4 regions of the Mesorhizobium sp. W016 genome follow, and region 2 is predicted to be linked to each of the others. Evidence: predicted binding sites of a transcription regulator. Region 2 holds the regulator's gene; each other region holds the start of a gene.
The links. The regulator PhoB, encoded in region 2, activates phosphate uptake and scavenging genes when phosphate is short. The targets are predictions, from matches to a motif close to TGTCATNNANCTGTCAT.
Positions count from the first base shown of each region.

Region 1: the regulator PhoB is predicted to act here: its motif matches at 4,826-4,842, upstream of ACYG9V_RS02975 (alkaline phosphatase D family protein).
Region 3: the regulator PhoB is predicted to act here: its motif matches at 3,463-3,479, upstream of ACYG9V_RS12975 (LTA synthase family protein).
Region 4: the regulator PhoB is predicted to act here: its motif matches at 2,936-2,952, upstream of ACYG9V_RS20610 (bifunctional 2',3'-cyclic-nucleotide 2'-phosphodiesterase/3'-nucleotidase).

Region 1 is NZ_JBTTIF010000002.1:535,163-542,273, reverse strand. Features, by position in the region: gene ACYG9V_RS03005 (TPM domain-containing protein) at 1-275, shown strand, start outside; gene ACYG9V_RS03000 (GNAT family N-acetyltransferase) at 444-950, shown strand; gene ppa (inorganic diphosphatase) at 1,074-1,607, shown strand; gene ACYG9V_RS02990 (hypothetical protein) at 1,827-2,423, opposite strand; gene ACYG9V_RS02985 (TetR/AcrR family transcriptional regulator) at 2,679-3,296, opposite strand; gene ACYG9V_RS02980 (MFS transporter) at 3,370-4,653, shown strand; gene ACYG9V_RS02975 (alkaline phosphatase D family protein) at 4,914-6,488, shown strand; gene ACYG9V_RS02970 (hypothetical protein) at 6,536-6,814, opposite strand; gene typA (translational GTPase TypA) at 7,012-7,111, shown strand, end outside.
Region 2 is NZ_JBTTIF010000002.1:189,355-196,465, reverse strand. Features, by position in the region: gene pstA (phosphate ABC transporter permease PstA) at 1-597, shown strand, start outside; gene pstB (phosphate ABC transporter ATP-binding protein PstB) at 615-1,439, shown strand; gene phoU (phosphate signaling complex protein PhoU) at 1,481-2,185, shown strand; gene phoB (phosphate regulon transcriptional regulator PhoB) at 2,202-2,891, shown strand; gene ACYG9V_RS01265 (ROK family protein) at 2,922-4,157, opposite strand; gene xylF (D-xylose ABC transporter substrate-binding protein) at 4,423-5,463, shown strand; gene ACYG9V_RS01255 (sugar ABC transporter permease) at 5,608-6,924, shown strand; gene ACYG9V_RS01250 (ATP-binding cassette domain-containing protein) at 6,937-7,111, shown strand, end outside.
Region 3 is NZ_JBTTIF010000002.1:2,614,605-2,621,715, forward strand. Features, by position in the region: gene rplI (50S ribosomal protein L9) at 1-157, opposite strand, end outside; gene rpsR (30S ribosomal protein S18) at 424-672, opposite strand; gene rpsF (30S ribosomal protein S6) at 672-1,172, opposite strand; gene ACYG9V_RS12975 (LTA synthase family protein) at 1,484-3,412, opposite strand; gene fabD (ACP S-malonyltransferase) at 3,690-4,637, shown strand; gene fabG (3-oxoacyl-[acyl-carrier-protein] reductase) at 4,698-5,435, shown strand; gene ACYG9V_RS12990 (acyl carrier protein) at 5,657-5,893, shown strand; gene fabF (beta-ketoacyl-ACP synthase II) at 5,928-7,111, shown strand, end outside.
Region 4 is NZ_JBTTIF010000002.1:4,142,133-4,149,243, forward strand. Features, by position in the region: gene ACYG9V_RS20605 (SAM-dependent methyltransferase) at 1-794, shown strand, start outside; gene ACYG9V_RS20610 (bifunctional 2',3'-cyclic-nucleotide 2'-phosphodiesterase/3'-nucleotidase) at 855-2,834, opposite strand; gene ACYG9V_RS20615 (NAD(P)/FAD-dependent oxidoreductase) at 2,976-4,241, opposite strand; gene ACYG9V_RS20620 (5-formyltetrahydrofolate cyclo-ligase) at 4,423-5,088, shown strand; gene ACYG9V_RS20625 (Lrp/AsnC family transcriptional regulator) at 5,085-5,558, opposite strand; gene ald (alanine dehydrogenase) at 5,714-6,829, shown strand; gene ACYG9V_RS20635 (outer membrane protein) at 7,105-7,111, shown strand, end outside.

The DNA.
Region 1 (7,111 bases), 350 kb from region 2:
ATGTCCACCGCACCACGGCGCGCACCGGCGTGTTGGTCTTCGTGTCGATCGCCGAGCGTTATGCCGAAGTGGTCGCCGATTCGGGCATCGACAGCAAGGTCGGCCAGCATGTCTGGGACGGCGTGGTGCGCGATCTCCTGCAGCATGCCGGTCACGACCGGCTCGCCGACGGCTTCGTCAAGGCGATCGGGCAGGTCGGCGCGGTGCTGGCCGAGCATTTCCCGGTGACGTTGGGCGATGCCAATGAACTGGACGATCATCTCGTCGAGATCTGAAAAGCCAGCACGCGCTACCCGGACGGACGCCTGACCGCGCCGGCTGGGTGCGTTTTCCAGGCAGGCTTTGCCCATTGTCAGCAGTGTCGCGATCGGCTGTGAGAAAGCGGTCGGCGGGCTGACCTCGACTCTTGCAAATGGCCGATGCGGGTTTATGGTTAACAAATCATGAATACGCTGAGCATCGACATCAGGAAAGCCGAACCGCGCGACGCTGGCGCCATTGCGGACGTGCACCAGCAGGCTTGGGAGGGCGCCTATTCCGGCATCATCCCGCAGCGCTCGCTGACCTCGATGATCAACCGCCGCGGCGCCGACTGGTGGGCCAACGCCATCCGCCGCGCCGCCACCGTTCTGGTGGTCGAGATCGGCGGCACCATCGCCGGCTATGCCACGATCGGCAAGAACCGCGCCCGCGAGCTGAAGCAACAGGGCGAAATCTACGAACTTTACCTGCGTCCGGAATATCAAGGCATCGGGCTCGGCAGCCGGCTGTTCAAGGCGGCGCGGGCGCGGCTTGCCGACCACGGGCTGAAGGGAATGGTGGTGTGGGCGCTGGAAGACAACCAGAACGCACTTTCCTTCTATGCCGGCGCGGGTGGCCGTGACGTCGCCGAAGGCGTCGAGATTTTCGAGCAGAGGGCGCTCAAGAAGGTCGCCTTCGTCTGGGAATGACCGGCCTCGGTTACAAATCATCATAAACCGTGCGCTTCCGTTAGCGCTTCGCACCAATCGCCGCATTGCACCATGCCGCGCCGCCCGCTATCGATCTTGGACATCGAGAGAGGGATTTAAGCCATGCGAATCGAAGCCATTGCCATCGGAAAGAACCCGCCCGAGGACATCAACGTCATCATCGAGGTGCCGATCGGCGGCGAGCCGATCAAGTACGAGATGGACAAGGAGGCCGGCACGCTGTTCGTCGACCGTTTCCTGCACACCTCGATGCGCTACCCCGGCAATTACGGTTTCGTGCCGCACACGCTCTCGGGCGACGGCGACCCGATTGACGTTCTGGTCTGCAACACCCGCGCGCTGGTGCCGGGCTGCGTCATCAATGTGCGGCCGATCGGCGTGCTGGTGATGGAAGACAATGCCGGCCAGGACGAGAAGGTCATTGCCGTGCCGTCGCCGAAGCTGACGCTGCGCTACGAAAACGTCACCGAATACACGCAGCTGCCCGAGATCACCCGCGACCAGGTCCAGCACTTCTTCGAGCACTACAAGGATCTCGAGCCCGGCAAATGGGTCAAGATCGAAGGCTGGCACGATTCCAAATACGCCAAGAAGATGATCGTCGACGCGATCGCACGGGCGAAGGCGGCAAAGTAGCGCCGAGAGAGGCCTGCGTCTCGTTCAAGTAAGCGGCAAACGCCAGCGCGAGGCACCCCCCTCTGGCCTGCCGGCCATCTCCCCCTCAAGGGGGGAGTCGCAACGGCTTTCGTCAATTTTCAGCGCCGAAAGAAAAGCGCCGCCAGCGAAGCTGCCAATCTCCCCCCTTGAGGGGGAGATGCCCGGCAGGGCAGAGGGGGGTGCCTTGCACCCACGTGACTAGTTATCCACCCGACCAAACGCCGGCACGTTGCCGATGACGGTGTGCTTGTCCTTGCCACAGGCGAAACTCTTCGCCTTTTCGTCGGCCAACTTGCGCGCCTGGTCATTGGCCTGCGGGTTGCCGGTGGCCAGCACGAGGCCGATGGTGCAGCCGTCGCGGGCTTCCATCTGGGCGACCTTGGCGACGAGCAGCACTTCGGTCGGCTTGTTCTCGTCCTCGGGATTGCTGATCGAGCGGCGGTGGATGACGGCAAAGGGAACGGCAACGTCGCCCTTGGTCTCGATGCGCCACTCGACCTTGGCGCCGGACGAGTTGAAGCCGGAAAAGCTCTCCCAGACCGAGGTCATGTCGCCGCCGGGCGGAAATCCGTAGAACAGCGATTCACGGGCGTCGTCATAGGCGATCAGCACGGGATAGCCACGATAGCCGGAGCAGGCGAGTTCGGCCCATTCGCCGTCGCCTTCCTGCGCCTGCGCATAGGTGACGCAGTCCTTTTGCGAGTCGAGGTCGGTGTAGACGCTGGATATTCCGTCGGCATGGGCGGTTTGGGATAGGGCGGCGAGGGCGAATGGAACAAGCAGCAGGGTTCGCATGCGGACGTCTCCCGTGAAGTTCGCCCCAGCCTATCGCCAAATCTGCGGCCGGCCTAGCGTGCCAATCTCAACGTTGGCGCCGCCCAAATCGCCCTGCCGGGCAATTCTCCCCCTGAACGGGAGAAAGTGGCCGGCTGCGCCGCTGGCGACAACCTTGCAACGCTGGCAATTGGCGAAATCGTGATGAGAGCGTTCCTCGCCCCATTTCCGGGAAAGGATGCCGGCAGGTGAGGGGCGGCGCCAACGTTCGAAATGTTATTTCTTCAAGCTCGCCTCGATCAGCAGGTCGGCGTTGTGGGCGACCGCTGCCGCCGGGCCTCCGAGGCCGAAGAGCTGGCCACTGATATAGGCGCCTTCGATCAACAGCAGCAGGCCGTCGCCGAGCGTGTCAGGGTCTTTAGCGCCCATCGCTGCGGCCATCGCGCGCAGGCGGTGGCGCAACTCCTGCTTGTTGGCCTCGCTGACGACGCGCGCCGGATGGCCATGTTCGGGATATTCCACCGCCGCGTTGGTCATGCCGCAGCCGCGATAGTCCGGCCTTTGCGTGCGCTTGCCGACGCGAGTCAGGAAAGCCCTGAGCTGTGCCCGCGGGTCGCCGGGATGGGCAGCCACGGCTTCGTCGAAACGCTCCCAATACTCACGGTCATATTGCCTGAGATAGGAAGCGGCGAGCTCGTCCTTGGAGGGAAAGCTGCGGTAGAGGCTGGGCTTGGTGACGCCGGCGCGCTTGACGATCTCGTCGACGCCGATCGCCCGGATGCCGCGGCGGTAGAACAGGTCGTACGCCACGTCGAGGATTTTCTTGGCAGCCTTGGGCGGTGCGGCTGCATGACCGTCCTTGATGGTCAGTTCAATATTTTTGTCCGTTGGCATGGTATGACTCGATTGACGTGTTACCGATCGGTACGTATACATGTCCTCACCCTGCAACGTACCGGTCAGTAACATGATAGCTCAATCCCGTCCCTTTGGCCAGCGCTACGCTTTCGTCGTGGTTGGCGTCATCTTCCTCTGCTTGTTGATCGCGGCCGGGCTTCGTTCCGCACCCTCGGTGATGATGCTGCCGTTGGATAAAAGCTTCGGCTGGGGGCGCGATACGGTTTCGATTGCCGCCGCGATCGGCATCTTCCTTTACGGCCTGACCGGGCCGTTTGCCGCCGCATTGATGGAGCGTATCGGCTTGCGCCGCACGCTGCTTGCCTCGCTTGTGATCATGTCGGGCTCGACCGCGCTCAGCCTGCTGATGACCGAGCCATGGCATCTGTTCCTCACCTGGGGCGTGTTTTCAGGTATCGGCTCCGGCGCGGTCGCCACCGTGCTCGGCGCCACCATCGTCAACCGCTGGTTCAAGACCAATCGCGGCTTGGTGATGGGGCTGATGTCGGCCTCCAGCGCCACCGGCCTCTTGGTGTTCCTGCCGCTGCTGGCATCGCTCGCCCAGTCGGGCGGCTGGCAGCCCGTCGCTACCGCCGTCTCGATCGCCACCGCCTGTCTTCTGCCGCTGGTCTGGCTGTTGGTTCCGGAGCGTCCCGCTTCGATCGGCATGGTGCGCTATGGCGCCGGGGCGGATGACGTGCCGCCGGTATCGCCGGCATCGCAAGGCAATTTCCTGGCGCATACGCTCAACACGCTGCGCCGCGCCGCCGGCACCCGCGTCTTCTGGTATCTGTTCGCCACGTTCTTCATCTGCGGCTTCACCACCAACGGGCTGGTCGGCACGCATCTGATCTCCTTCTGCGGCGACATGGGCATCCCCGAGGTACAGGCCGCAGGCCTGCTGTCACTGATGGGTATTTTCGACCTGATCGGCACGACGCTCTCGGGCTGGCTCACCGACCGTTTCGACCCGCGCAAGCTGCTCGGCGTCTACTACGGCATTCGCGGCCTGGCGCTGATCTATCTGCCCTATTCCGGCTTCTCGGCGACCAGCCTGATCATCTTCGCCGTGCTCTACGGTCTCGACTGGATCGCCACCGTGCCGCCGACGCTCAGGCTCGCCAACGAGGCCTTCGGTGACCGCAGCGGCCCGATCGTGTTCGGCTGGATCGTAGCCGGCCACCAAGTCGGCGCCGCCACCGCCGCCGCCTTCGGCGGCACCATGCGCGAACTGCAGGGCAATTACGAACTGGCTTTCCTGATCGCCGGCATGACGGCGATCGTGGCTGCGTGTCTGTCGCTGCTGATCAATACGAGCAGGCCGGCTTTCGATCCGGAGCCGCAAGCGGCGTAAGGCGCGGTACTAATCTCCCCCCTCAGGGGGGAGATGGCCGCGAAGCGGCCAGAGGGGGTCCGTGCGACCGGACTCAGCCTCTTGCGCAGAGGTCGGCGCTCCAAGCGAGGCGACCCCCTTCTGTCGCCTTCGGCGACATCTCCCCCCTCAAGGGCGGAGATCACCTGTCGATTGTTATCAAAGTTTCATCTTCCCGAGATGTGGCTGAAACATTGAAGCTGGAGCTTGCTGGCACCGTTCGAAGCCATCAGGAGACAGCCATGAACAAGATCTCGTTGACCCGCCGCGCTTTCGTCACCTCTGCCAGCGCCGCCGGTCTGCTCGGCGCATCGGGGCTCGCTTTGCCCTATTATTCGCGCGCCAGCCAGCGCCCGGCCTTCACCCATGGCGTCCAGTCCGGCGATGTCGATGCCTCGTGCGGCATGGTGTGGACGCGCACCGACCGGCCTTCGCGCGTCATGTTCGAAGTGTCGTCGACGGAAAACTTCGCCAATGCGACGCGGCTGGCGCCGCTCGATACCTCGCCGGCCAGCGACTTCACGGTCAAGCGCCTGCTTACCGACCTCGCCTCCGACCAGGATATCTTCTACCGGATGACTGCCGCCGACCTGTCGGATATCAACGCCGTTTCCGAACCGATCGTCGGCCGTTTCCGCACAGCACCCGCCTCGAAGCGCGACATAAAATTCGCCTGGTCGGGCGACACGGCCGGCCAGGGCTGGGGAATCGATGAGACCGGCATGAAAACCTACGCCACCATCGCCAGGCACACGCCGGATTTCTTCCTGCATTCCGGCGACACCATCTATGCCGATGGCGCCATGAAGGACGAGGTAGACCTGCCTGGCGGCGGCAAGTGGAAAAACGTCGTCCTGATCGACGGCAAGCGCAAGGTGGCCGAGACGCTGGATGAGTACCGCGACCAGTGGAAATACAACATGATGGACAAAAACGTTCTGACCTTGAGCGCCATCTGCCCGACCTTCTACCAGTGGGACGATCACGAGGTGCTGAACAACTGGTCGGATTCGAAGAATCTCGGCGCCGACAGCCGCTACACCGAAAAATCCATCCATGTGCTGGCGGCGCGTGCGGCGCGCGCCTTCCATGAGATGACGACGATCCGCTACGAGCCGTCCGAGCCCGGCCGCGTCTACCGCAAGATCGCGCATGGGCCGCTGCTCGACGTGTTCTTCCTCGACATGCGCTCCTATCGCGGCCCGAACGGCCCCGACATGCAGGAGGACATGACGCCGCAGTCACGCATGCTGGGCGAACAGCAGACGAAATGGCTGAAGCGCGAGCTGACGAATTCCAGGGCGACCTGGAAGATCATTGCCGCCGACATGCCGCTCGGCCTCGTCGTCTGGGACGACGGCGCCAAGAAGGTCGGCGCGGAAGCCATCAGCAATGGCGACAATGGCCTGCCCAAAGGCCGCGAGCTCGAGATCGCCGACCTGTTGCGCTACATCAAGACTGCCGGCATCACCAACACGGTCTGGTTGACCGCCGATGTCCACTACACGGCGGCGCACTATTACAACCCCGACAAGGCGCGGTTCCAGGATTTCAATCCTTTCTGGGAATTCGTCTCGGGCCCGATCCACGCCGGTACCTTCGGTCCCAATGATTTCGACATGACCTTCGGCCCGGAGCTGAAATTCATCAAGGCGCCGACCACCGAACAGGGCCAGAACCTGCCACCCTCGGCCGGCCTGCAGTTCTTTGGCCTGGTGGACATTTCAGGGGCGACAGAGCAGCTGACCGTGCGGCTGATGGATCGCGACGACATCGAGCTTTACAAGGTGACGCTCGATCCGGTGCGGTCGGCGTAAGCCTTTGGGTCGGCGCGAAGGATCGGTACGCTTGGAATGGGCAACCATCAGTCCGGGTAGCAAACCGTCGGAATCTTCGGCCACACCGCGCTGTCGCAGCCGGCAACCTGCTGCCTCTGCTTGAAAGAGGCGCTGACCGGGCCGGTGACCACGGGGTCGACGCCATCAGGGGCGTCGGCAAACATCTGCTCGGCCGTCCGGTCGGACGACGAAGCCGGATTGGCTTCCTTCACCGTGGCGGCCGATTGAGCGGCATTGGCCGCCAGCACGGCAGCGAATGCGACCGAAGCGATGAGGGGCCAAAATCGGTTGAGTTTGTCGGTCATGAATTTCGAACTACCCGGGCCCAGAAAGGTTCCCGCCTTGGTTAACAAAACCATCTCACACCGAGATGCTTAAGATTTGATGAGTATTTGGTGGTGCGCCTCCTCTTTCGCAATTGCGAAAAACCCTGTATGAGCCGCGCAACCGAAAGAGGCGGCGCCTTTTGGCCTGCTGCCTGCAACGCTCCCGAGACCACAAAATGAAAATTCGTAATATCGCGATCATCGCGCACGTCGACCATGGAAAAACCACCCTCGTCGACCAATTGCTGCGGCAATCCGGTTCCTTCCGCGACAATC
Region 2 (7,111 bases):
GCCTCCATCTATCTGGAGGAGTTCGCCAAGAAGAACCGCTTTACGGACCTGATCGAAGTCAACATCAACAATCTCGCGGCGGTGCCGTCGATCGTCTTCGGTCTGCTTGGCCTTGCCGTGTTCATCAACTTCCTCGGCATGCCGCGCTCGGCTTCCTTCGTCGGCGGCCTGGTGCTGACCTTGATGACATTGCCGACCATAATCATCGCCACGCGCGCCGCCCTCGCCGCGGTGCCGCCGTCGATCCGCTCGGCGGCCCTAGGTCTCGGCGCCTCCAAGATGCAGATGGTGTTCCATCACATCCTGCCGCTTGCCGCCCCAGGCATCCTTACCGGCACCATCATCGGCCTGGCGCGTGCGCTCGGCGAGACAGCACCGCTGCTCTTGATCGGCATGGTCGCTTTCGTCGCCGATTATCCGACGACGCCTTTCGATCCGGCGACCGCGCTGCCGGTTCAGATCTATATGTGGGCAAACGAGGCTGAGCGCGCTTTTGTCGAGCGCATGTCCGGCGCCATCATCATCCTGCTCGTCTTCCTCATGGCCATGAACATCACCGCGATCGTGCTCCGGCGCCGCTTCGAGCGGCGCTGGTAGAAAAAAGGCAATTTGGTATGAACATCATGACCGAACAGTCCCTTGAGAATGCAGTGGGCGACAAAATGAACGCCAAGTCGAACGAAGTCATCAAGATGCGCGGCGACAAGGTCGGCGTCTTCTACGGCGAGAAGCAGGCGTTGTTCGACGTCAATCTCGACGTGCGTCAGAACCAGGTGACGGCGCTGATCGGCCCGTCCGGCTGCGGCAAGTCGACCTTCCTGCGCTGCCTCAACCGCATGAACGACACCATCGATTCGGCGCGGGTGACCGGCAAGATCACGCTCGATGAAGACGACATCTACGACAAGAACATCGATGTCGTCGAACTGCGCGCCCGCGTCGGCATGGTGTTCCAGAAACCCAACCCGTTCCCGAAGTCGATCTACGAGAACGTCGCCTACGGCCCGCGCATCCATGGGCTGGCCAAGCGCAAGTCCGACATGGACCAGATCGTCGAGCAGAGCCTGAAGAAGGCGGCGATCTGGAACGAGGTCAAGGACCGCCTGCAGGAGCCCGGCACCGGCCTGTCCGGCGGCCAGCAGCAGCGCCTGTGCATCGCGCGCGCCATCGCCGTGTCGCCGGAGGTGATCCTGATGGACGAGCCCTGCTCGGCGCTCGATCCGATCGCCACCGCCCGTGTCGAGGAGCTGATCGACGAACTGCGCCAGAACTACACGATCGTCATCGTCACCCACTCGATGCAGCAGGCGGCGCGCGTGTCGCAGCGCACGGCGATGTTCCATCTCGGCTATCTCGTCGAGGAGGGCGCCACCGACAAGATGTTCACCAACCCCGACGACAAGCGCACCCAGGACTACATTACCGGCCGCTTCGGCTGAGCCGTCCGGCGGGTGAATTTTCAGGCACGAGGACCAAGATCATGGGTGAACATACCGTCGCCTCCTTCGATGAAGAGCTCGGGCAGATCAGCAAGCTGATCCGCGACATGGGCGATCTGGCAGGCTCGATGGTCAGCGGCTCGACCAGGGCGCTGCTCAATTCGGACAATGCGCTGGCACAGCGTGTCGTGTCCGACGACGCCATCATGGATGCGCGCCAGCGCGAACTGGACGACCGCGCCATCACGCTGATCGCCAAGCGCCAGCCGATGGCCAACGATCTGCGCGCCGTGGTCGGCTCGATCCGCATGGCGGGCGACCTCGAGCGCATCGGCGACCTCGCCAAGAACATCGCCAAACGCGTCGGCACCGTGGGCTTGAGCGTCACGCCGCGCGACCTCTCGCACTCCATCGACGCCATGGCGCAACTGGTGCTGATCCAGGTGCAAGGCGTCGTCGAGGAATATGCCGCCACCGATGCGGCAGCGCTTGCAAAACTCAGGAATGACGACGAGCGCATCGACGTCAAATACACGTCCGTGTTTCGTGAGCTCTTGACCTACATGATGGAAGACCCTCGCAACATCACCGCCTGCACGCATCTCTTGTTCTGCGCCAAGAATCTTGAGCGCATCGGCGATCATGTCACCAACATCGCCGAAAATGCGTATTATGTGCTGACCGGCCAGCAATTGCCCGCCAATCGTCCGAAGCAGGACGAGACGGCCATGGCCACGCCGGCCTGATGAGGGTGAACTGCCTATGATCGCGCCACGCATCATGGTCGTGGAGGACGAGGAGCCACTAGGCGTGCTCCTCCGCTACAACCTCGAATCCGAAGGCTATCAGGTCGAGGTGGTGACACGCGGCGACGAGGCCGAGATCCGCCTGCAGGAAAACGTGCCCGATCTCCTGGTGCTCGACTGGATGGTGCCGGCTGTTTCCGGCATCGAGCTCTGCCGGCGGCTTAGAGTGCGGCCCGAAACCGAGCGGCTGCCGATCATCATGCTGACCGCGCGCGGTGAGGAAAGCGATCGCGTGCGCGGCCTGTCCACCGGTGCCGACGACTATCTGGTCAAGCCATTCTCGACGCCGGAGTTCATGGCGCGCGTGAAAGCGCTGCTGCGCCGCGCCAAGCCGGAAGTGCTGTCGAGCGTGCTCAAGGTCGGCGACATCGTGCTCGATCGAGAATCGCACCGGGTCTACCGCAAGAAGAGCGAGATCAGGCTCGGACCGACCGAGTTCCGGCTGCTCGAATTCATGATGCGCCATCCCGGCCGCGTGTTCTCGCGCAGCCAACTGCTCGACAATGTCTGGGGCGAGACGATCTATATAGACGAGCGAACCGTCGACGTGCATGTCGGGCGCTTACGCAAAGCGGTCAACAACGGCCGCATGCCGGATGTCATCCGTACCATTCGCGGCGCCGGCTACGCTATCAGGGAAGACTAGGATGCTGCGCGTCGCGCCGTTGCCGGCCATTCAGGCGACATGCTTGCCGGATTTCGCCTGAATGCCCGGCGCGAAAATCTCCTGGTCGACGAAGCCGAGCGCGCGCATGGCACAGCCTTCGCGGATCAGCGGCAGCTCGTTGGGCTCGGTGTCGAAGGAGATCGATTTCGAGTGCTGGCCGCCGGCGGTCTGGGCGATCGCTTCGCGCAATGCCGGTTCGATCAAGTCGAAGGCGGCGGCGCTGACGCCTACCATGGCGACGGGTGCCGGATCGATCAGCGCAAACAGGCTGCCGAGGCCGAAGCCGAGCGCCTCGCCGGCCTTGCGATAGGCTTCGCGCTCCGGGCCGTCGGTTTCGCGGGCGCGCGCGGCGAGTGCGCGCATATCAGCGTCGCCGATATCGACCGGCTCGGCATCCTCGCCCATCATTTTGGCGCTCCGCCAGATGGCGTAGTTTCCGGCATAGGCTTCCACGCAGCCGCGCCGCCCGCAGCGGCAGAGCGCGCCGCCCGGACGGTGGATCATGTGGCCGAACTCGCCGCCCGAGGAATGGGTGCCGGTGAACAGTTCGCCTTTCAGCACCAGGCCCATGCCGATGCCGTGCGATAAGAGGATGGCGATAAAATTGTCGCGGTAGCGCTCGGGCTGGCGCCATTGCAGCGCCACCGCCATCATGTTGCAATCGTTCTCCATGGTGGCAGGAATGCCGAATTCCGCTTCCAACATGTCGGCGAAGGCAATGTCGGTCAGTGGCGTGATCGGCGACCACAGCATGGCGCGCGCCTGCGAATCGGTGATGCCCTGGATGCCCATGGCAATGCGGGCGATGCTCTGGACATCGAGGTCGGGATCCTCAAGCCGCCGCCGGACGATTGCTACGCATTCGCCAATCAGCTCGTCGCGCGGCTTGGTCAGCGTGTCCAGCCGGCGCTGTTCCTCGGCGACGACGTGGCCGGCATAGTCGATGACGGTGACGGACAGGAAATTGAGCGACAGCACGACGGTCATCACCGCCGCCGCTTCCGGGTTGAGACCAAGGCCCACCTGCGGCCGGCCGCGTTTCAGTGCGCCGGTCTCGCCAGGTTTGCCTTCAATCAGGATGCCTTCTTGAATCAGATCAGACGAGATTGCCGATATGGTCGAGTGGCTGAGGCCGGTGGTCGCCGCAATCTCGGTCCGCGACGGCTGGCCGGCCCGGCGCACGGCTGAAATCACCATCGCACGGTTGCGACGGCGCAGATCGTCGTGGCGGATTCCAACCGACATTTGTTTCCTCCCGGCCTCCTCGCGCCTCATGATAGTGACGGCGTTCGACGGCACCAGCCAAATATTGGCAGACGCCGGCAGCCCTGTCATTGTTTATTGCGGACCTCGAAAAAATTCGGCACGGCCATCAGAATCCATCAGAATCGATGTTGACAGCGCGTTATCATTGAACCAGTATTTTTTCGAGGCTCGAAAAAATAGCGCCTCTGTGTGCCGGCCCTCGGGCCAGTTTTGTCGCGCCGCACGCGGCGCAGGGAGGATTATGATGAACAGATTTGCAGCCGCCATGCTGGCGGGTGTCGCCATGTCGCTGGCGCTGATGTCGGTCGCGCAGGCGAAGGACAAGGTCATCGGCGTGTCGTGGTCGAACTTCCAGGAAGAGCGCTGGAAGACCGACGAGGCGGCGATGAAAACGGCGATAGAGGCTGCCGGCGACAAGTACATTTCCGCCGACGCGCAGTCCAATCCCGGCAAGCAGCTGACCGACGTCGAAAGCCTGATCTCGCAGGGCGCCAACTCGCTGATCATCCTGGCGCAGGACGCCTCGGCCATCGGCCCGGCGGTGCAGAAGGCGCTGGACGAAGGCATTCCGGTCGTCGGCTATGACCGCCTGATCGAGAACAAGGACGTCTTCTACCTGACCTTCGACAACAAGGAAGTCGGCCGCATGCAGGCCCGCGAAGTGTTCAAGGCGAAGCCCGAAGGCAACTATGTCTTCATCAAGGGCTCTGGCTCGGATCCGAATGCCGATTTCCTGTTCTCGGGCTCGATGGAAGTGCTCAAGGAAGCCATCGACTCGGGCAAGATCAAGAATGTCGGCGAGGCCTATACCGATGGCTGGCTGCCGGCCAACGCGCAAAAGAACATGGAACAGTTCCTGACCGCCAATGACAACAAGGTCGATGCCGTGGTTGCGGCCAATGACGGCACCGCCGGCGGCGTTGTCGCCGCGCTGACGGCGCAGGGCCTTGCCGGAACGGTTCCGGTCTCGGGCCAGGACGGCGACCATGCCGCTCTGAACCGCATCGCGCTCGGCACGCAGACGGTGTCGGTGTGGAAGGACGCGCGCGAACTCGGCAAGAACGCCGCCGAGATCGCCTCGCAGCTTGCCGATGGCAAGAAGACGGGCGACATTGCCGGCGCCAAGGACTTCACCACGCCTGGCGGCAACACCGTCAAGTCGCTGTTCCTGACCCCCGTCGCGATCACCAAGGACAACCTCAACGTCGTCATCGACGCCGGCTGGATCAAGAAGGACGAAGTCTGCACGGGCGTCGCCGCCGGCAGCGTCGCGGCTTGCAACTGATCTCGACGACTTGAAGAAATGAGGCGCCGCGGCTGTCAAGCCGCGGCGTTTTCTCTACGAGAATTGTGTGTTTCCGCCATCGGCGGCAAACTTCTAGGCTGTGGTCCGGCATCCGCGCCAGACGGCAAGCCGCTGGAGGACATCATGACCGACACGACCTCAAATCCGCAGGCCGATACGGCACGAGCGTCTGAACTCGGCGCGGTCGCCCGGTTCCTGAAAGCGACCGAGCTCGACACGCGCATGCTCGGCATGGTCGGCGCGCTGCTGGTCATCTGGGTCGGCATACATATCCTGTCGGGTGGGCTTTTCCTGACGCCGCGCAATCTTTGGAACCTGTCGGTGCAGACGTCCTCGGTCGCGATCATGGCGACCGGCATGGTACTGGTCATCGTCATGCGCAACATCGACCTTTCGGTGGGCTCCGTCGAAGGCGTGATCGGCATGATCATGGGCGTGGCACAGGCCGAATTCCTGATTCGCGTCATCGGCTTCCAGCTTGGAAACCCCTGGCTCTGGATCGTCGCGCTTGCCGCCGGCGTGGTGCTTGGTCTGCTGATCGGCGCGTTCCAGGGCTTCATCATCGCCTATATGCAGGTTCCGGCCTTCATCGTGACGCTTGGTGGCCTGCTGGTCTGGCGCGGCATGGCATGGCTCATCACCAGCGGGCGCACGGTCGCGCCACTCGACGCCACCTTCCAGCTGATGGGCGGCGGACCACGCGGCTCGATTGGCGCCGCTGCCAGCTGGATCGTCGGCATCGTCGCCTGCGCGGCGGTCGCCTTCGCGCTGCTCAACGGTCGCTCGCAGCGCAAGCGCTTCAGCTTTCCACTGCGCCCCGTCTGGGCCGAGACCTTGCTTGGCGTGGTCGCTTGCGCGGCCATCCTCGGCGCCGTGTGGATCGCCAATTCCTATCCATGGCCGGTCGGCATCGTGCGCCAGTACGCACAGCAGAACGGCATCACCGTTCCCGAAGGCGGGCTGTTCATCGCGCATGGCATCGCCATACCGGTGCTGATGGCGGTGATTGTCGGCATCATCATGACGTTCATCACCAAGCGCACGCGTTTCGGCCGCTATGTCTTCGCCATCGGGGGCAATCCGGAGGCAGCGGAACTCGCCGGCATCAACACGCGCTGGGTGACCATGAAGGTGTTCATGATCATGGGTGTGCTGGCTGCAATCAGCGCGGCGATCTCGTCGGCCCGTCTCAATGCGTCAACCAATGCGCTGGGCACACTGGACGAGCTTTTGGTGATCGCGGCCGCTGTCATCGGCGGCACGTCGCTCGCGGGCGGCGCCGGAACGGTGATGGGCGCCATGCTCGGCGCGCTTCTGATGCAGTCGCTGCAATCCGGCATGGTGCTGCTCGGCATCGACTCGCCGCTGCAGAGCATTGTCGTTGGCGCTGTCCTGGTCATCGCCGTCTGGCTCGACACCGTCTACCGCAAGCGCGTCTAGGGAGGAACGATTATGGAAAAAACTGCTCCCACCGGTACGCCACTGATCGACATGCGCAACATCTCGATCGCGTTCGGTGGCATTCGCGCCGTCGACGATGCGTCCATCGATCTTTTCCCGGGCGAAGTGGTGGCGCTGCTTGGCCACAACGGCGCCGGTAAGTCGACGCTGATCAAGATCCTGTCGG
Region 3 (7,111 bases), 2.4 Mb from region 2:
GCGCGCGCTGTCCTTCGAACTTCTTCTTGTTGGCTTCGTTGGCGCGCAGCGCCTTGCCCTGCGGCAAGAGGAAGTTGCGGGCAAAGCCGTCCTTGACCTTGACGGTATCGCCCATCTGGCCGAGGCGGGAAACGCGTTCGAGAAGAATCACTTGCATGGTTTTGTTCCTTCGTCTGGGCACCGACCGCGGGATCGGCGCCGAATTGAATGGAACAGGTCAGGAAGCTCTGAGCGCCTTGGCGCCGGTGTCGCTGTCCTGCCTGTCGCGGCAGTTAGAGGCTTTTCACCTCAACTCGGGATTTCAATGCACGTCGCCAAGAGTGGTCCCGGTTTTGGGACAACGACATGCATCATCAAATTACCCCTGCGGCGCCCGTCGCCGTGGGAGAAGGAAGCAGGCGGCGAACCGCCCGCTCGAAAGTCTTAGCGAACCACGTAGGGCAGCAGGCCGAGGAAGCGGGCGCGCTTGATCGCCTTGGCGAGTTCGCGCTGCTTCTTCTGGCTGACGGCGGTGATGCGCGACGGCACGATCTTGCCGCGCTCGGAAATGTAGCGCTGCAGAAGACGCACGTCCTTGTAGTCGATCTTGGGCGCGTTGGCGCCGGAGAAAGGGCAGGTCTTGCGGCGGCGATGGAACGGGCGCCGGGTCGGGATCTGATTGATGTCGACCATTATTCTGCACCTCCTTCAACGCCTTCGCGCGGACGGCGCGGACCACGATCGCCACCGGCGTCGCCAAATGAGCGCGGCGGACGATCGCCACGGTCGCCGCGATCACGGTCGCCGAACGAGCGCGGACCACGATCACCACGGTCGCGGTCGCCGAAGCCGCCGCGTTCCGAGCGCTCTTCGCGCTTCTGCATCATGGCCGACGGGCCTTCCTCATGCGCCTCGACCTTGACGGTCAGGAAACGCAGCACGTCCTCGGACAGGCCCATCTGGCGCTCCATCTCGTTGAGCGCTGCCGGCGGGCAGTTGAGGTCCATAAGCGTGTAGTAAGCCTTCCGGTTCTTGTTGACCCGGTAGGTGAGGGACTTCAGTCCCCAGTTCTCGACCCGGCCGACGGACCCGCCATTTGCGGAGATGACGCCCTTGTACTGTTCGACAAGCGCATCGACCTGCTGCTGCGAGAGGTCCTGCCGGGCAAGGAACACATGTTCGTATAGAGCCATAGTGGTTCAGTGCCTTTCTTCGTTTCTCTCCCGGATCCTCGCGGCAAAAGCCTCTGCAACTTCTCTGACCCGCTGGTCCCGAGGGGGCGAGGAAGAAAGGAGCATTTCGAGACGGTCGAGAGCGGAGACACGGGAGGCGGAAGCGCTTCTGGCTTCACACGAAGGTTTTGGGTAAAACCTCCGGCCCTCCGTTCAGCCCCCAGCAAGGACCGGCAGATTGCGGGCGTCTATATAGCAATTTGGCTGGAAGGCAAGGGTAACGCATGCTCCGGACAGCGTCCTGGCGTCGCAGGGTTGGAAAAGACCAGGCATCAACTCGTATGCGGGGTACGACCGTTGATCGTTTCGGGGAAGAAGTCCGGAGCCGCCTTACGCTTGCCGAACATCATATCGTATTGCAGCAGGCGGAAATCGTTGATCGCCGGATCAACATCCTTCTGCCGCGCCCAGTCCGGCGTGGCCTCACCTGACGGTGTCAGAAGCAGATTGCGGTCGACGACGCGATAGCGTTCGCGCAGCGCGCCCAGGAAGCCGGTGTAGTAGGGGTGCGTGATCCCGGCCGTCGTAAGGATATGGTAGGGCAGGAAGGCTGGGCTCACGGCGCCCATATCCTGCGCCGGACCGGTGCGGTTAGACCAGATGACCAGCGGCGTCTGATGATGCTCCAGTGCCGCCTCGGGCGTCGGTTCCTTGCGCGGCGCGACATTGTCCTTCAGGTAACCGGTTTCGACATAGACGGGGCCGAGCGGCGGCAGATGGTCGCCGAAGAAGGCGATGACCGTCGGCCGCTCGCGCTTCTTCGCCCATTCGATCAATCGCTCGAGGCCACGGTCGGCATCGGCCGATCCCTCGGCGTAGCTGAGCAGCGATTCCCGCGCCCACGTGCTGATCGGTGCCACGACCTTGTGGGTCGGATTGTAATAGCGGTACGGCTCGTAGGGACCGTGGTTCTGCAGGCTGACGGCGAAGAAGAACACCGGCCGCTCGCTGGCGTCGGCCTCTGCGATGATCTCGTCGGTCATCGACGCATCGGAAGCCAGCGGCCCGCGCTTTTCCAGTGGCGGCAGCGTCTCTTCCGAGCGGAAATCGTTGAAGCCGAAATCGGCATAGACGGCGCCCCTGTTCCAGAACCAGTTGGTGCCCGGGTGGATGGCGCGCGCCCGGTATCCCTCGCTTTTCAGGAAGGTTGCCAGCGACGGCGTCGGCGTGCGCACATATTGCTGATAGGGGATCGAGCCCGCCGGCAGGAAGGCATTGGAAAAGCCGGTCAGCGCCTCGAATTCGATGTTGGCGGTCATGCCGCCGAATTCCGGCGAGAACATATAGCCGGAACGCAGCGCCCGCACATTGGGGATCGGGTCAGGCGTGATTGTGACGCCGGGCAGCTTGGTCGGATCCCAGAAAGATTCGCTCATCACCACGATGATGTCGGGTTTCTCATCCGGTACCGAGGCCGTCACATCAGGCCTGTCGATCGCGTCGATCGCCTTGTCGGAATAGCCCGCCGGCGCCGAGACATGCGCCATCGGCACGTTGAGCGCGAAGGCTAGCGCAAACCCGTTGGAGGCGTAGTTCTCCTTCTGGTCCCACATGATCGGGATGATCTGCAGCCGGTCGCGGGTCCATGAGAAGGTGGCGTAGTCCATGATCGAGACGAAGAAGGCGAGCAGCGGCACTGCCAGCGTCAGCCGCGCCAGCCGCCCTTTGCGGCTGAGGATCGGAACCTTGCGGCGCCACAACCGCCAGCCATAGATCAGCAGCGACAGGCCGGCGACGATGCCGACCGCCATGGCGAGCGCCGTCCAAGGCCGTTCGCGCACCAGGAGCGGCATCAGTGCCATGATCTGGCGCGAATAAAGAAAATCGGTTGGGTAGAGCGGATCGCCGAGATAATGCGACTTCTGATGCCCCACAAAGGCCAGCGCCAGCGTCAGCGGCGCCACGATCATCAGGCTCTGGTGACTGCGGCCAAACACGGCGTCCAGTCCCATCAGCACCAATGCAAAGACAATGATGGTGGTCCAGCCCGGCTTGAATGGCTGCAGGAAGAAGTCGACTGTGCCGAAGAAGTCGCCGCGCACGATCCATTCGATGGCGAACACCAGGATGGCGGAGGCAAGCAGCGTGACCAGACCGTAGCGGATGACCGGCCATCTGCGCCCCGGCAGGTAGCCGGTGGACGGATCGTCTTCCAAGAACTGTGGCGCGGGTACGGCCGCGCCCTTCCTGATCCTAGCCACGTCTCTTCCCCCGGCCCAAGCAACGCGTATTTCCACTCGCGCCACCGTTCTGTCATAGAACTGTCATGCAAAAGCTAGCGCCTGTGGCGAAAATAAGAAGAGCCAGCAAACGATTCGTGAGCGGTTTTCATCAGGTGTGATCGGCAAAAAGCCTTTGGGAACAGAGACTCGAGGTCAGCTCCGGTTCAAGCGAGAGCGGAAATGCCGCCTCCGGGCTTGACTTGACGGTCCGCCTTGCGTCACAGGCAGGAAAAATCAGCCGCTGGAGAGCGCCCAAATGGCCGTCGCATTCACCTTTCCGGGACAGGGCAGTCAGGCTGTCGGCATGGGCAAGGACCTCGCCGACGCCTTCCCCGAGGCACGCAGGGTGTTCGAGGAAGTCGATGATGCGTTGGGCGAAAAGCTGTCGAAACTGATCTGGGAAGGCCCGGAAGAGGCGCTGACCCTGACTGCCAATGCCCAGCCGGCGCTGATGGCGGTCTCGCTGGCGGGAATCCGCTCGCTGGAAGCGCGCGGCTTTTCGCTGAAGGACAAGGTTGCCTACGTTGCCGGTCATTCGCTCGGCGAATATTCCGCCCTTGCCGCGGCCGGTTTCGTTTCGGTCGCCGATGCTGCCCGGCTGCTGCGCATCCGCGGCAACGCCATGCAGGCGGCGGTGCCGGCCGGCGAGGGCGCCATGGCGGCGATCATCGGACTGGAACAGCCCGACGTCGAAGCCGCTTGCACCGAGGCCGCAACGGGATCCGGCCAGGTCTGCCAGATCGCCAACGACAATGGCGGCGGCCAGCTGGTGATCTCCGGCGCCAGGGCGGCGGTGGAACTCGCCGCGAAACTGTGCACCGAAAAGGGCGCCAAGCGGGCGCTGATGCTGCAGGTCTCCGCACCCTTCCATTCGGCGCTGATGGCGCCGGCGGCCGATGTCATGCGCGAGGCGCTGGCGGGCGTGACCAAGAATGCACCGGTCGTGCCCGTCGTCTCCAACGTCACTGTAGCCCCGACCCGCGACCCCGACGAGATCGCGCGCCGCCTGGTCGAGCAGATCACCGGCCGCGTGCGCTGGCGCGAAACGGTGGAGTGGTTCGGCGCCAATGGCGTCGCCACGCTCTTTGAGATCGGCGCCGGCAAGGTGCTTTCCGGCCTGGCGCGGCGGATCAGCCGCGACATCACCACATCGGCCGTCGGCACGCCGGCCGAAGTCGAGGCGGCGCTGGCCGCGCTTGCATAATCCACTGGCGATTCAACCTCTCCCGTGGGAAGGGTGTTCTCTTAAGATCAGGAGACGAAAATGTTCGAACTGACCGGCCGCAAGGCGCTCGTCACCGGCGCATCGGGCGGCATTGGCGAGGCGATTGTCCGGGTGCTGCATGCGCAAGGCGCCATTGTCGGCCTGCACGGCACCCGCATCGAGAAACTGGAGACCCTGGCCGGCGAACTCGGCGACCGGGTAAAGCTGTTCCCGGCCAATCTTGCCGACCGTGACGAGGTCAAGGCGCTTGGCCAGAAGGCCGAAGCCGAACTCGAAGGCGTCGACATACTGGTCAACAATGCCGGCATCACCAAGGACGGCCTGTTCGTGCGCATGGCGGACGCGGATTGGGACAGCGTGCTGGAGGTGAACCTCACCGCCGTGTTCCGGCTGACCCGCGAGCTGACCCATCCGATGATGCGCCGCCGCCATGGCCGCATCATCAACATCACCTCGGTGGTGGGCGTCACCGGCAATCCTGGCCAGACCAATTATTGCGCCTCCAAGGCCGGCATGATCGGCTTTTCCAAGTCGCTGGCGCAGGAGATCGCCACCCGCAACATCACTGTCAACTGCGTCGCCCCGGGCTTTATCGAATCGGCCATGACCGACAAGCTCAACGACAAGCAGAAAGACGCGGTAATGGCCGCGATCCCGACGCGCCGCATGGGCACGAGTGTTGAAGTGGCGTCGGCCGTCGCCTATCTCGCCTCCAACGAGGCAGCCTACGTCACCGGCCAGACCATCCATGTCAACGGCGGCATGGCCATGATCTGACGGGATATTGTCGGGTGATAAGAAGACATGGCCGGCTTGTGAAAAGAGACCATTTCGCCTTGGACCTCGGCCATTTTTCGTGTAATGCGGCCCGCAACCCGGCGGTTCGGGCAAAAACCGGTCCGGCATCGTTGCGTTTCCGGCAGGACCATCTTTCAGCTTGATTAGCGGCATTCTGCCCGCTAACGAAGACAGACAAACAAAAGACGAGGATGCCCCAAATGAGTGACACCGCAGAGCGCGTCAAGAAGATCGTCATCGAACATCTTGGCGTCGATGCCGACAAGGTGACCGAGCAGGCGAGCTTCATCGATGATCTGGGCGCGGACAGCCTCGACACGGTCGAACTCGTCATGGCGTTCGAAGAAGAGTTCGGCGTCGAGATTCCGGACGATGCGGCCGAGACCATCCTGACCGTCGGCGATGCCGTGAAGTACATCGACAAGGCTTCGGCCTGACACTATCCGCAGTCATCACCGGGGAGGACCTGCGATGAGGCGTGTCGTCGTCACGGGCCTTGGCCTGGTTTCGCCGTTCGGCATGGGCTTCGAGCACAGCTGGAAGGAACTTCTGACCGGCCGCAGCGCCGCCAAGCGCGTCACCGAGTTCGAAGTGGAAGATCTTGCCTGCAAGATCGCCCACGTCATTCCTCGCGGTGACGGCACCAACGGCACGCTCAATCCCGAAGCCGTGCTCGAGCCCAAGGAACTGCGCAAGATCGGCGACTTCATCCTTTACGGGATTGCGGCCGCCGACGAAGCGCTGAAGGATTCCGGCTGGGAGCCCAGCACCGAAGCCGAGCGCTGCGCCACCGGCGTCATGATCGGCTCCGGCATTGGCGGCCTCGAGGGCATCGCCGAGAACGCTATCATCCTGAAAGAGCGCGGACCGCGCCGTATCAGTCCATTCTTCATTCCCGGCAACATTATCAACCTGGTATCTGGCCAGGTATCGATCCGGCATGGGCTGAAAGGCCCCAACCACGCCGTCGTCACCGCCTGCTCGACCGGCGCGCACGCCATTGGCGATGCCGCCCGGCTGATCATCTTCGGCGATGCCGACGTGATGCTGGCCGGCGGCGCGGAATCGCCGGTGACCAGACTATCGCTTGCCGGCTTCGCTGCTTGCCGGGCACTGTCCACCGACCGCAACGACACGCCTGAGAAGGCCTCGCGTCCCTATGACCGCGACCGTGACGGCTTCGTCATGGGCGAGGGCGCCGGCGTCGTGGTGCTGGAAGAACTCGAACACGCCAAGGCGCGCGGCGCCAAGATCTATGCCGAGGTCACCGGCTACGGCCTGACCGGCGATGCCTATCACATCACCGCACCGGCCGAAGACGGCGACGGCGCCTTCCGCTGCATGACGGCGGCGCTGAACCGGGCCAAGCTGACGCCCGCCGACGTCGACTACATCAACGCGCACGGCACCTCGACCATGGCCGACACGATCGAACTCGGCGCCGTCGAGCGGCTGGTCGGCAACGCCGCCTCGAAAATCTCGATGTCGTCGACCAAGTCGTCGATCGGCCATCTCTTGGGTGCCGCGGGTGCCGCCGAGGCGATCTTTTCGATCCTCGCTATCAGAGACAACATCGCGCCAGCTACCATCAATCTTGACAACCCGGAACGCGAAACCGCGATCGATCTTGTTCCGAACACGCCACGGCATCGCCA
Region 4 (7,111 bases), 4.0 Mb from region 2:
ACGATCTCGGCAACGCCTTCTACAAGCAATGGCTCGATCCCAGCATGACCTATTCGTCGGCGCTCTATGCGACCGGCGCCAACGACCTGGAAAGCGCTCAGGCCGCCAAATACCGCGCGCTGGCCAAGGATACCGGCATCGGCAAGAAGGACCATGTGCTCGAGATCGGCTGCGGCTGGGGCGGTTTTGCCGAATTTGCCGCGCGCGAGATCGGCTGCCGCGTCACCGGCCTGACCATCAGCCGCGAACAGCACGATTTCGCCAAGGCGCGCATCCAGAAGGCGGGACTGTCTGACAAGGTCGACATCAAGCTGCAGGATTACCGAGACGAAACGGGCACTTACGACCGCATCGCCTCGATCGAGATGTTCGAGGCGGTCGGCGAAAAATATTGGCCGGTATTTTTCGGCAAGATGAAGGCGTGCTTGAGGCCCGGCGGCACCGCCGGCCTGCAGATCATCACCATCAACGAGGCCGCCTACGACACCTATCGGGCGAGGCCGGATTTCATCCAGCGCTATGTCTTCCCAGGCGGCATGCTGCCGACGCCGTCGATCCTGAAGACGCTGGGCAGCGACCATGGCCTTGCCCATCTGCGCGAGCGCGTCTTTCCGGACGACTATGCCCGCACGCTTGCCGAATGGCGCAACCGCTTCTGGGCGTCGTGGGAAAAGATCGTCCCGCTCGGCTTCGACGACCGCTTCAAGAAGCTTTGGGAATTTTATCTCCACTATTGCGAAGCCGGCTTTAGAGCCAGCTACATCGACGTGCGCCAAGTGGTCTACAAAGCCTGATCCGAAGCGTGATTGAGCGGGCGTATGCCCGCTCGTTTTCCCTGTTAGCTGCACGTTGCCTCAAAGCAGGATGCGATACTTCGCAAACCCGGATTCGCCCTCGCCGGCCGGCTCGATCTTGAGCGATTTCACCCCAGATATGAAATCCTTCGCTTTGGGGCCGGTCTCGAACACGACGCTGGTGCCGGGCAGCGGCGTGAACGACCAATTGTCGTCGGCCGAGGGGTTGATCGTGCCTTCGCTGACGACGTAGCGCACGATCACGTCGCGGTTGGTGTCCGGCGCCTCGTAGATGATCTTCGAGGCATTGATGTCGGGGAAATTGCCGCCACCGCCGGCGCGGTAATTGTTGGTGGCGACGACGAATTTCGCTGCCGGATCAATCGGCTTGCCGTCGAAGCTGAGGCCGACGATGCGGTTCGAGCCGGCATTGGCGACGCCACCCTTGGCATCGTATTTCGGCAGCTGCGACAGGTCTATTCCGTAGCTGACGCCATCGATCACATCGAAATTGTAGGACGGGAATTCGGTGTCGATGAGCGCCTGGTCGGCTTTGCCCGGCTCGATCTTCCTGAAAATGCCGGCCGACATTTCCAGCCATTCCTTCACTTGCGCGCCGGTGATTTCGACGGCACGAACCGTGTTCGGATAGAGATAGAGGTCGGCGACGTTCTTGATGGCGATGTCGCCCACCGGCACGTCGGTATAGTAGTCGGCGCCGTTGCGCCCGCCGGCCTTGAAGGGCGCCGCCGCCGACAGCAGCGGCACGTCCTTCCACTGCGTGCTTTTTAATATGTCCTTGAGGTACCAGCTCTGCGCCTGGTTGACGATCTGCACCGACGGATCGTCGGCGACCAGCGCGAAATAGGAATAGAGCGGCGCCGAGGTCTTGCCGACCGGTCGGCGGACATAGGCAAGTGTCGCCTCATGGTCCGCCTTCAGCGCATCGACGACGCGCTGGTCGTCCGCCACCGTCGGCTTGTTTGCCTTGTCGACGCGCTCGTAGATCGGCCTTGCCTCAGATGTGGCCGAGGCTACGCGCCATTTCGATCCGTCCCGTTCCAGAAGCAGATCGATCAGTCCCATATGCGAGCCCCAGAAACCGCCCATCACGGCGGGCTTGCCCTGCAGCGTGCCTTTCTCGGTGTCGACGCCATCGAGCGCCTGAAAATCCTTCTTGCCGGGGAAGACCAAATGCTGATGGCCGGTGAACACCGCATCGATGCCTTCGACGCCGGCGACGAAGAAGGAGGCGTTCTCCATGCCGTCGCCCTGCTTGATATCGATGCCGGAATGCGAGAGCGCGATGACGATGTCGGCGCCCTCCTCCTTGATCTGCGGCACCCATGCCCTGGCCGCCTCGACGATGTCGCGCGTCCTGACATTGCCTTCCAGGTTCTTCAGGTCCCAGACCATGATCTGCGGCGGCACGAAGCCGATGATGCCGATCTTGATCGGCTGCTCGACGCCCGACCCGTCCTTGATCTTCTTGTCGAGGATGACATAGGGCTTGAGGTAGAGCTTGTCGTCGCGCGGGTTGGCGGCAAGCTCGGTGCCGCGGATCAGATTGGCGCAGACGAAGGGGAAATTGGCTCCGGCCAGCACCTTGTCGAGGAACGACAGGCCGTAATTGAACTCGTGATTGCCGAGCGTCGAGCATTCATAGCCCAGCAGGTTCATGCCCTTCATGATCGGATGCAGATCGCCTTCCTTGAGGCCCTTCTCATAGGCGATGTAATCGCCCATCGGATTGCCCTGCAAAAGATCGCCATTGTCGATCAGCATCGCATTGGTGGCTTCCTTGCGCACCGCCGCGATCAGTGAGGCCGTCCGCGACAGGCCCATCGTGTCGTTGGCTTTATCGGCGTAGTAGTCGTAAGGCAGCACATTCACATGGATGTCGGTGGTCTCCATGATCCTCAGATGCGCCTGGTTGGCCTGCGCGCGGGCGGAAAACGGATGCAGCATGATCAGCGCCCCGCTGGCGGCCGCACCGGCAAGAAAACTACGGCGGGAGACGGGGTTGAGCAAATGTGACATTGGTTTTCCTTCCCAGCGACGTGACAAGATCCCAGCCCCGGGCGGAAGCTTCGCGCCGAAAACCGGCCATGTCCATCGGGAAGTCAGTCGATCAGCAAAAGGTGACGGCTGGATGAATATCCTTGGCCGCGGTTGAGAACCTCAGCCCTTGTTATCATCGCCCTGGGTGATCAGTCGCGCGCTCCGCTGGCCGGTGAAATAGATCCATAGCCAGCTAAGCGACACCGACAGCCGGTTGCGGAAGCCGATCAGGAAGTAGATATGCGCCACGCCCCACAGCCACCAGGCAAGCCATCCCGTGAGCTTGATCCGGCCGAAATCGATCGCGGCTGCCCACTTGCCGATCGTCGCCAGGTCGCCGGCATGTTTGTAGCGGAAAGGGCGCGGCGCGCCATCGCCGGCCAGCCGCGCCCTGATCGTCGCGGCGACGTGCTTGCCCTCCTGCTTGGCGGAAGGCGCCACGCCTGGCACCGGCTTGCCGTCCGGCCGCAAGACATGCGCGGTGTCGCCGATGACGAAGATTTCAGGACTGTTCGGCACGGTCAGATCGGGCTCGACCATTACCCTGCCCGCCCGGTCCACCGGCGCTCCCAGCCACTCTCCAGCGGGCGAAGCCGCTACGCCGGCGGCCCACAGGATGGTTCGCGCCGGCAGATGCGTATCGCCAAAGACGACGCCTTCGGCATCGAGGCGCGTGACGGCGCGGCCAAGCTCGACCGTGACGCCCCGCCGCTCCAGCGCCTTGCGCGCATAGTCGGACAGCTTTGGCGCGAAATTGGCGAGGATCCTGTCTCCGGCCTCGACCAGCACCACACGCGCCTCACGCGTGTCGATGTTGCGGAATTCGCCGCGCAGCGTTTCGTGCGCGAGTTCGACAATGGTGCCGGCAAGCTCCACGCCGGTCGGGCCGCCGCCGACGATGACCAGTGTCAGCAGTGCCTGGCGCTTGGCCGGATCGGTCTCGCGCTCGGCCTGCTCGAAGGCGAGCAGGATGCGCCGGCGAATGGTGGTTGCGTCTTCAAGCGTCTTCAGCCCAGGCGCGAAAGGCTCCCATTCGTCGTGGCCGAAATAAGCATGACGCGCGCCGGTGGCGAGCACCAGCGTGTCGTAGGGAACAGAACTGCCGTCCTCAAGCAGCACGCGTTTGCCTGGACGGTCGACGCCGGTGACGTTGCCGAGCAGGGTCGTCACGTCCTCGCGCTTGCGCAGCAGATGACGGATCGGCCAGGCAACTTCCGAGGTCGCCAGCGAGGTGGTCGCCACCTGGTAGAGCAGCGGCTGGAAAAGGTGATGGTTGCGCTTGTCGATCATGGTGATGCGCACGGGTGCGCCGGCCAGCGCCCGGGTGAGTTCGAGACCGCCGAACCCTGCGCCGACGACAACGACATGATGGCTGGTTTCACTCATCGCATTCACCCCTGTTTGTCTCTCTTTATCTAGTGATTTTTGTGCACCGCAACAATGTCGCGGCGCGCTAGACTGCCGCGCGTAAGGCTGCCCAGGACTCGTCGCCGGATGTCGCGAATGCCTATGTCGGCAAGCCTGGACGGGTATAGCTTTGCAGGGGCTGGAACCACGGGAGTGAAGCATGGCCAACGACGATGACAAAGATCGCAAAGGGCGGGCGCAATATTCTTCTCCGCCTTGCTTCATGCACGAACTCGATCCGGAATTTCGCGCGCCATTGACCGACTGGACCGATGTGCGCCGTTGGCGCAAGGCCGAGCGCGAGCGTCTGATCGCGGCACGGTTGGCGGTTTCCGCCGATGCGCGGGTGGCGATGTCGCGGGCTATCGCCGAAGGGCTCGACGCGGCAATCGGCGACATTGCCGGCCGCATGGTCAGCCTCTATTGGCCGTTTCGCGGCGAGCCGGACCTGCGGCCGTGGATGGCGTCGATCAACCAGCGCGGCGGCCGCACGGCACTGCCAGTCGTCATCGAGAAGGGCCAGCCGCTGATCTTCCGCGCTTATGTACCCGGCGACCGGCTGGAAAAAGGCGTCTGGAACATCCCTATCCCCGCCGAAGGCGACCCGGTGCTGCCCGACATCGTCATCTCGCCGATCGTCGGCATCGACCCGCAAAACTACCGCCTGGGCTATGGCGGTGGCTTCTTCGACCGCACGCTGGCTGCCATGCCGTTCAAGCCATTGGTCATCGGCGTCGGCTACGAACTGCAGCGCATCCCCACCATCTACCCGCAGCCGCACGACATCCCGATGGATAGGCTGGTGACCGAGACTGCTCAGGGCTAGGCCAGTTCCGGCTTCATGCCCATCGCCGTGCGATCGACGATCTCGCGCAGGGCAAACGACGAATTGATCTTGGTCACGTGCGGCATCGCCGACAGCCATTCCTTGTGGATGCGCTCATAGTCGACCAGGTCCTTGGCGGCGATGCGCAGGATATAGTCATATTCGCCCGACATCAGGTGGCACGACAGCACATTGGGGCAGCGCTTGATCGCCGCCTCGAAATCCGACAGCGTCTTTTCGAATTGCCCCGACAGCGATATGTGCACGATCGCCGTCATCTGGTGGCCGAGCGCGGCATTCGAAAGCCGGGCGTGATAGCCGCGGATGGTGCCGGATTTCTCCAGATTGTCGAGCCGGCGCGAACAGGCCGACTGCGACAGGCCGACCCTTTCGGCGAGCGCCGCATTGGGTATGCGCCCATCCTTCTGCAGAGCCTCGAGAATGGCGATATCGATCCTGTCGAGCGGCATTTCTCGTGATTCCTGCGAAATTTCCTTGATTTCGCGCAACGATTATCGAAACGCGTAACCCCGCGCAAGCGCATTCGCAAACACCTGCGCAACAATTCGTGGTTCACTCGGTTGATACAGGGAACGAGCCCGAAGGGCCGGATCAGGAGAAGACTATGCGCGTCGGCTGCCCCAAGGAAATCAAGAACCACGAATACCGCGTCGGCTTGACGCCGGGCTCCGTCCGCGAATATGTCGCGCATGGCCATGAAGTGCTGGTCGAAAGCGGCGCCGGCGCCGGTATCGGCGCCGATGACAATGCGTATCGCGCCGCCGGCGCCACTATTGCCAAGAGCGCCGCCGACGTGTTCGCCAAGTCCGACATGATCGTCAAGGTCAAGGAGCCGCAGCCCAACGAATGGGCGCAGCTGCGCGACGGCCAGATCCTCTACACCTATCTTCACCTGGCCCCGGATCCGGAGCAGACCAAGGGCCTGCTCGCGTCCGGCGTCACCGCAATCGCCTATGAGACCGTAACCGACGACCGCGGCGGCCTGCCGCTCTTGGCGCCGATGTCGGAAGTTGCCGGCCGCCTGTCGATCCAGGCCGGCGCGACCGCGCTGCAGAAGGCCAATGGTGGCCGCGGCGTGCTGCTCGGCGGCGTGCCCGGCGTACTGCCCGGCAAGGTCACGGTGCTCGGCGGCGGCGTCGTCGGCCTGCATGCCGCCCGCATGGCGGTCGGCCTCGGCGCCGACGTCACCATCATCGACCGCTCGATCCCGCGCCTGCGCCAGCTGGACGACCTCTTTACAGGCCGCGTCCACACCCGCTACTCCACAGTCGAGGCGCTTGAGGAAGAATGCTTCTCGGCCGACATCGTCGTCGGCGCCGTGCTCATCCCGGGTGCTGCTGCACCCAAGCTGGTGACTCGCGAAATGCTGTCGGGCATGAAGAAGGGCTCGGTGCTGGTCGACGTCGCCATCGACCAGGGCGGCTGTTTCGAGACCTCGCACGCCACTACCCATGCCGAGCCGACCTATGAGGTCGACGGCGTGATCCACTACTGCGTCGCCAACATGCCGGGAGCCGTGCCGGTGACCTCGGCGCACGCGCTCAACAACGCGACGCTGCATTATGGCCTGCAGCTGGCCGACAAGGGCCTGAAGGCGCTGGTCGACGACCACCATTTGCGCAACGGCCTCAATGTCCACAGGGGCAAGATCACCAATCGCGCCGTCGCCGAAGCACTCGGCTATGAGCTGGTCGAACCGAAAGTGGTTCTGGCTGCCTGACCAGACGCCTTAATCGACTCAAGCAGTTCTGCCTCCCTCACCCGCCGGTTGCGCCGGCGGGTTTTTTATTGGCCGCGTGCTCACAAATTGCGGGCTCTAAGGCAACATCACGGCGAAACGGCCCGGCTTGGCGGTGCTTTTGCCTGCCGATGTGGCATTTTTGTCATTCCAATATTGGCGAGCGTCCTGTTAGAACACGGACGGGTTTGTTCTTATGCTAAGGGGCTAAAATGTTCATCTCTGCTAAATCCGTTCTTCTCGGGGCCGTTTCGGCAATGGCTT